DNA from 3 places in the Halomonas sp. I5-271120 genome. Region 2 is predicted to be linked to each of the others. Evidence: riboswitches for the same ligand, from Rfam matches in the RefSeq annotation. Region 2 holds a riboswitch; each other region holds the start of a gene.

Region 1 (2,265 bases), 900 kb from region 2:
CGGGCAGCACGGCACCCACAAGGCCCGCCAGACCGCCGGCCACCGCCGCCAAGGTGGTCATGCGCGGCCACAGGCCGAGCAGCACCGGCACGATCGCCGAGGCGCAGAGCAGATCGGCGATCAGGAACAGTCGCAGCACAGAGAGATTCTGCAGCGCCAGCACCACCACCGGCACCATCAGCGCCACCGTCAGCCAGCGGGCCATCGGCAGACCAAGCCCCGTCCGGCCGCGTTCACTGCCATCGCCGACCGCCAGCGAGGCGATAGCGTTCTGCAGGGTATCGACGCTCGAGGCCACCAGCGTTACCGCCAGCACCAGGCCAAGCAGCTTCAGGCCGGCCGACGCGTCGATCAGCAGGGCAAAGAACGGCATCGGCGGCTCGCCGAGGGCAACGCCTGACATGGCGGCGAGAATGCCCAGGCCCCCGACCACCGCCACCACCGCTACGGTCACCAGGCCACCCAGCAGCGCCCCACGTCCCAGCGCCTGACCGCTCTTTGCCGCCCAGACCCGCTGCCAGTAGCCCTGATGAAAAAGGTTTGCCGCCGTGACCGCGATCACCAGGGTCAACGCCACGGACAGCGCACTGCCGGTGGGGATGCCCGGCATCGTAGCCTCTTCCGGCAAAGCCGGCAGCCGCGACAGGCCCAGCCAGCCGACCACCGCCAGCAGCGCAATCAAGAGCCCCGCCTGCCAGCGATCGGTGGCGAGGCTCGCCCGCAGCCCACCGAGCGCCGTGTAAAGCAACGTGGTGAGGGCCACACCGCTCACCACCAACGCCGGCGATACTTCGGAAAGCAGCGCGGTGATGCCGCCGATGGCGGTCAACTCCGCCGCCAGGAAGCAGGCCATGTAGAGGATAGAAATCAGCGACACATAGCGGCGCACGCCGGCTCCGTAGCGACGCTCGGCGAATTCGCCGATGCTGCGCCCTTCGGGGAGATAGCGGCGGATCGCCGGGCCGCAGGCGGCGAGCACCAGGAAGGGAAGTGCCGCGCCAATGGCATAACCGGCCAGTGCGACCGGCCCCGCGAAGGCACCCACTTCCGGCGGCGCGAAGAGAATCCACGCCCCCATGCCGGAAGCCAGGAAGGACAGCCCCAGGGTCGAGGCGTTCTGGGAGTTGCGGGCGGTGACATAGTCATCGAGGGCGTCATCGGGAACACCGTCACCCAGCGCCCTGTTGAAATGCCGGGCGCGCAGGCCAAGCAAAGTGAAAAGCACAAGCGTCGCGCCCAGCGCGGCTAACGTTGGGTAAGGCATGTCGCACTTCCTCCGCCGGTATTAACCGGATCAGGTTCCAGGGTCAGCACGTGGTGCACTCTCAGTCCCAGCTCGCGCCTGTCCATATTGACGGCACAGCCGGGGACTCCCCTGGCGACAGTGAATGAATTGTGAGTACTAAAATGGTCAGTACTAAAATGGTCAGTACTAAGTCGTCAAGTACTCGTCAGCAAGTACTACGTTAGTAAGTACTTCGATGGTGAGTACTTTGCTGACGAGTATAACGCTGTGATTATCTCGTGACAGGATACTTGAGTCATCCCGGCCGGCCAAATCGCCTCAATCACTCAGGTAATGCCATTCTCAGCCGATAACCTAGGCGATGCTCAGAATACCCCATGCCAACAATTACCTGCAGGAATTCAGGATGAACTACACAGAAGCCAAGGAGCACGCCGAAGGGTGCCTGCACCAGATATTTGCGATGCCCTACGAAGCCTTCGATAACGATGTCCCGGAACGCAAGCTTCATCTGCGCGTAGCACTTCAGGCGCTACTGGACGAAGCGCTGCGCGAGCAACGACTGACCCTGCAGGTAATCCATGGCTGGGAAAATGGCGCCTTCGCACCCGCGGATTTGCATCACCACGAGCATAAGCTTCGCGGTACAGACGACATCGCCGCCAGCCTCGCCTACTACCGTGATGCTCTGGCTAACCTGACACCGCTGCCGATCGATACCGGCTCACTGCTGGCCGAGCCCCTGGCCAACGCTATCGCCTCGGCCGAGCAAAACGGCGCAACAATCGATGCTGAGACCCGAGAAAGTCCTGCCCGCTGGCCAGACTTTCCCAACGGCCTTGCCCTTTACACTTTCTTCAAGGTCTACCACCGCCTGACCTACGGCGAAGACGATGCCTACCGCTCGATCTGCTGTAAGACCTCAGAAGGCCTGCGCGAAATCCATGAGTTCCACCTCGAGGAAGGCGAATTTGCAGTGGTTACGCCGCTGCACGATGCCAAGGCCGGCGGAGTGAAAC
Region 2 (2,265 bases):
CGCTGAACCCGCTGCATACCGTCGAGAAACAGATCGGCGAGACCCTGCGCCTGCATCAGGGCCTCAGTGGTAAGGCCGCCCGCGCCAGGGCCAGGGAGTTGCTTATCCAGGTCAAGCTGCCACGGCCGGACGAACTGCTGGATGCCTGGCCCCACCAGCTGTCAGGCGGCCAGCGCCAGCGAGTGATGATCGCCATGGCGATCGCCAATGAACCGGAGCTGCTGATCGCCGATGAGCCGACGACGGCACTCGATGTCACCGTGCAGCAGGACATCCTGGCCCTGCTCAGAGAGCTTCGCGAGCGCCACGGCATGGGCATGCTGCTGATCACCCATGACCTGAACCTGGTGCGCCGCCATGCCGATCGGGTCTGCGTGCTCTATCACGGCCGCGAGCAGGAAACCGGTCCGGTAGAACGCGTCTTTCGTGATCCGCAGAGCCACTACACCCGCACGCTACTGAATGCCGAGCCACAGGGCCGGCCACGTCCCATCGGCAGCCCCCCTGTGCTGATGGCGGCGCGAGCCTTACGGGTAGCCTTTTCGCGCCCCAAGCGCCTTTTCTCTCGGAACCCGCCGCCCTTCGTGGCGGTGCAGCCGCTCGACCTGACCCTTCGCCGCGGCGAGACCCTGGGCATCGTCGGAGAGTCCGGTTCCGGCAAGACCACCTTAGCCATGGCGCTGCTGCGCCTGACGGCCAGTGATGGCGAAATCGACTTCGCCGAGGAGCGGCTGGATACGCTCAGCGGCAAGGCGCTGCGCCAGCAGCGTCGACGCTTCCAGATCGTCTTCCAGGACCCCTATGGCTCGCTGTCGCCGCGCCTGCCGGTGGCCAAGATCATCAGCGAAGGGCTGCGTTTTCATCATCCCGAGCTCGATGACGCCGAGGTCGAACGGCGCGTCCAGGCGACGCTGCTCGAGGTCGGGCTGCCCGCCGACTGCGCCTCGCGCTATCCCCATGAGTTCTCCGGTGGCCAGCGCCAGCGCATTGCCGTGGCCCGGGCCATCATTCTCGAGCCGGAGCTGGTAGTGCTGGATGAACCTACATCGGCGCTGGACCGTACCGTGCAGAAACAACTGGTCGAGCTGCTCAGGGATTTGCAGGCCCGGCGAGGCCTGAGCTACCTGTTCATCAGCCATGACCTGGCGGTGGTGCGCGCCATGGCCCACCGGGTCATGGTGATGAAGGATGGCGACGTGGTCGAGGAAGGCTCAAGCGAGCAGGTACTGGGCGTGCCTCAAACGCCCTACACTCGAGCGCTGGTCGACGCCGCCGGCCTAGCGCCGGTAACCGGCTGATGCTGGCTGGGCTTTACAGCCAGCCGATCGGCAGAGATAGTGTGCACACTGACGACAGGGGCGCCGGCACTCGCCGGCTGAGAGGCACCCTTCGAACCTGACCCGGATAATGCCGGCGGAGGGAGTCGTGTGGTGGGCGCGCCCGACGCCTGCCACACGAACGCCTCCGCTCAGGAGGCACGATGATCACGATTGACCCCACTGCCCATCTGACGCGAGTCCGCGAGACGGCGCCGCTGATCCACAACATCACCAACTTCGTCGCCATGAATGCCATGGCCAATGTGCTGCTCGCCATCGGCGCGTCGCCGGCCATGGTGCATGCGCGAGAGGAAGCCGCCGAGTTCGCCGGGCTGGCCCGCGCCCTGACCATCAATATCGGCACGCTATCACCGCACTGGGTCGAGGCCATGCTCGAGACGGCTAGCGCCGCCCGAGCAGCCGGCACGCCCTGGGTGCTGGATCCGGTCGCGGTAGGTGCCACCGCCTATCGCCGCAAGACCGCCCGCCAGCTGATTGCCCTGTCACCCACGGTGATACGCGGCAATGCCTCCGAGATCATTGCCCTGGCGACCGAAAGCGCGAGCGGCCGAGGCGTCGACAGCACCGATGCCGCCGACAGCGCCCACGACGCGGCGCTGCAACTGGCCCGAAAAACCGGCGCCGTGGTCGCCGTCACCGGCGAGCAGGATCTCGTCACTGACGGCCAGCGCCTGGTATGGGTCGAGGGCGGCCATCCGCTGATGCCCAAGGTCACAACCCTTGGCTGTTCGCTGACCGGGGTCGTCGCCGCTTTCATCGCCGAGGCCGAGGATCCCTTTGTGGCGACCGTCGCGGCACTTGCCTGCTATGCCAGGGCCGGCGAACTGGCCGGCCAGGAAGCCAGAGGTCCCGGCAGCTTCTCGGTCGCCTTTATCGACGCTCTCTATGGACTCGACGCGTCAGCACTTGAGGATCGCCACCCGGA
Region 3 (2,265 bases), 1.2 Mb from region 2:
GCGCGATATCGGTGGTCAGCGGCCCTAGGGTGTAGAAGGGCGCCTCGTCGCATTCGGTAAGTTGCTTGTCCATGTTTTCCTTGATCAGGTGCATGGGCACGTGGCCGGGTCCCTCGACCATCACCTGGACGTCATGCTTCCAGGCGATGCGCGTCAGCTCACCGAGGGTCTCGAGCTCGGCGAACTGGGCCGCGTCGTTGGCATCGGCCACCGAGCCCGGGCGCAAGCCGTCTCCCAGCGAGAAGGCGACATCGTACTGCTTGCAGATCTCGCAGATTTCCTCGAAGTGGGTATAGAGAAAGCTCTCCTGATGGTGATAGAGGCACCACTTGGCCATGATCGACCCGCCCCGGGAGACGATGCCGGTGACCCGCTTGGCCGTCAGCGGCACGTAGCGCAAGAGCACGCCTGCATGAATGGTGAAGTAATCGACACCCTGTTCGGCCTGCTCGATCAAGGTGTCGCGAAACACCTCCCAGGTCAGATCCTGAGCCACGCCATTTACCTTCTCCAGCGCCTGGTAGATGGGCACGGTGCCCACCGGCACCGGCGCGTTGCGGATGATCCACTCCCGGGTCTCGTGGATGTTCTGGCCGGTGGATAGGTCCATGATGGTGTCCGAGCCCCAACGGATGCCCCAGGTCATCTTGTCGACCTCATCCTCGATCGAAGAGGTCACCGCCGAGTTGCCCAGGTTGCCGTTGATCTTCACCAGGAAGTTGCGGCCGATAATCATCGGCTCGGATTCCGGATGATTGATGTTGCAGGGGATGATGGCACGTCCGGCGGCCACCTCGTCGCGCACGAACTCGGGTGTGATCTCCTCGGGGAGCCTGGCACCGAAGCCCTGTCCTGGGTGCTGGTGGTCAAGGATGTGCTCTACCTCTTCCGAACCCGTATACGTTGAACAGCGCGCCTGGCGGCGCAAATTCTCGCGGATGGCGATGAACTCCATCTCCGGGGTGACGATGCCCTGGCGGGCATAGTAGAGCTGGGTGACGTTGCCGGCCTTGCCATCCTTTCCGGGGCGTGCGCGCCTTGGAGAGCGTTGCAACTCGAAGCGCAGTGGCGCCAGCATGGGGTCGTTGGCGCGGCGCCGGCCATACCCCGAACTGGGGCCATCCAGCCAGTCGGTGTCGTCGCGCTCATCGATCCAGGTTTGGCGCAGGGCAGGCAAGCCGCGGCGCAGGTCGATCTCGGCACCCGGATCGGTGTAGGGCCCGGAGGTGTCATAGACCAGCAGCGGCGGGTTGTGCTCGACGCCGTCGGTGGTGGTCGTTGGTGACAGGGCGATTTCGCGAAAGGGCACGCGGATGTCCGGGCGCGAGCCCTCGACATGGAGCTTGCGCGAGCCCGTCATGGGCGCGATGGCGGCCGCATCGACGCGGGCCTGCTCGTTGAGAAAGTGCTGGGTGTTGCTCATGCGATGTGTTCTCCCGGTAACATCAGGGAGGACAAGCGAAGGAGAGACAGGGGCAGGCGGTTTTCGGCACCGGCGGGGAAACGGCCTGCCTGTCGCTTGATCCCTACGCTGGTCCTAGCCAGGTCAGGTTCAACGGGATCCGTCCTGTCAGGCGCCTTTAGCGCCTGTTGGATGATCTCAGCCGGTATCACCGGCACCCCGTCAAGCGAGTGGTGGGAGCCTTGGCTCCCGGTGGTGGCTTGCAATGGCCGTTCGGCACCACCAAACCGAGCGGTCTTTTCCAGCGAGCCCATTTTGGCAGGCCCTGTGCGACAGGCCCTGTGAGACAGGCTCAGTCGCGCTGATCGAGGCCCATCTGCCAGAAATCGATCTCGAGCCGTGTGGCCTCGCTGAATATCTGGCTCAGTTCCTGGAAGCGTCGCGGCCCGACCTCCGCTAGGCGCGCATCGAGCCAGGCCATTTCATCCACCATGGCCTGCTGAAACTCGGGGCCTTCGTACAGCGTGATCCAGGCGTCAAAAGGGTTGGCCGCGCCGCGCACCGTGGTGGGTTGGGTATTGAGCCAGGTCGCGATTTCGCCGTAGCCGATCAGGCAGGGCGCCAACGCTACGTGGAGGTCCAGAAGGTCGCCGCGGTGGCCGGCCTCGAGCACATAGCGGGTATAAGCCAGTGTCTCGCGGGCCTCGGGCACTGCGGCCAGATCGGTCTCGGAAATGCCCCAATCGCGGCAGAAACCGACATGCAGGTCCAGTTCGGTTGGCCTGGCGCAGGTCGCTCAGGGTACGGCTCTTGTAGGCGGCCAGCGCGTAGGCGCGGGCAAAGTGGATCAGGAACAGGTAGTC

What was found. A riboswitch is a leader RNA that binds a small molecule or an ion and turns the genes downstream of it on or off. The one in region 2 is predicted to bind thiamine pyrophosphate.
Region 1: it holds a riboswitch for thiamine pyrophosphate, as region 2 does, so the genes downstream of both, Q2K57_RS10795 (sodium:solute symporter) here and thiM (hydroxyethylthiazole kinase) in region 2, are expected to answer to the same signal.
Region 3: it holds a riboswitch for thiamine pyrophosphate, as region 2 does, so the genes downstream of both, thiC (phosphomethylpyrimidine synthase ThiC) here and thiM (hydroxyethylthiazole kinase) in region 2, are expected to answer to the same signal.

What each region holds. Positions count from the first base shown of each region.
Region 1 is NZ_CP130701.1:2,423,676-2,425,940, reverse strand. Features, by position in the region: gene Q2K57_RS10795 (sodium:solute symporter) at 1-1,264, opposite strand, end outside; TPP riboswitch at 1,254-1,387, opposite strand; gene Q2K57_RS10790 (hypothetical protein) at 1,653-2,265, shown strand, end outside.
Region 2 is NZ_CP130701.1:3,325,057-3,327,321, reverse strand. Features, by position in the region: gene Q2K57_RS14900 (ABC transporter ATP-binding protein) at 1-1,298, shown strand, start outside; TPP riboswitch at 1,345-1,439, shown strand; gene thiM (hydroxyethylthiazole kinase) at 1,481-2,265, shown strand, end outside.
Region 3 is NZ_CP130701.1:737,938-740,202, reverse strand. Features, by position in the region: partial or broken gene thiC (phosphomethylpyrimidine synthase ThiC) at 1-1,423, opposite strand, end outside; TPP riboswitch at 1,507-1,634, opposite strand; partial or broken gene Q2K57_RS03250 (TenA family protein) at 1,755-2,265, opposite strand, start outside.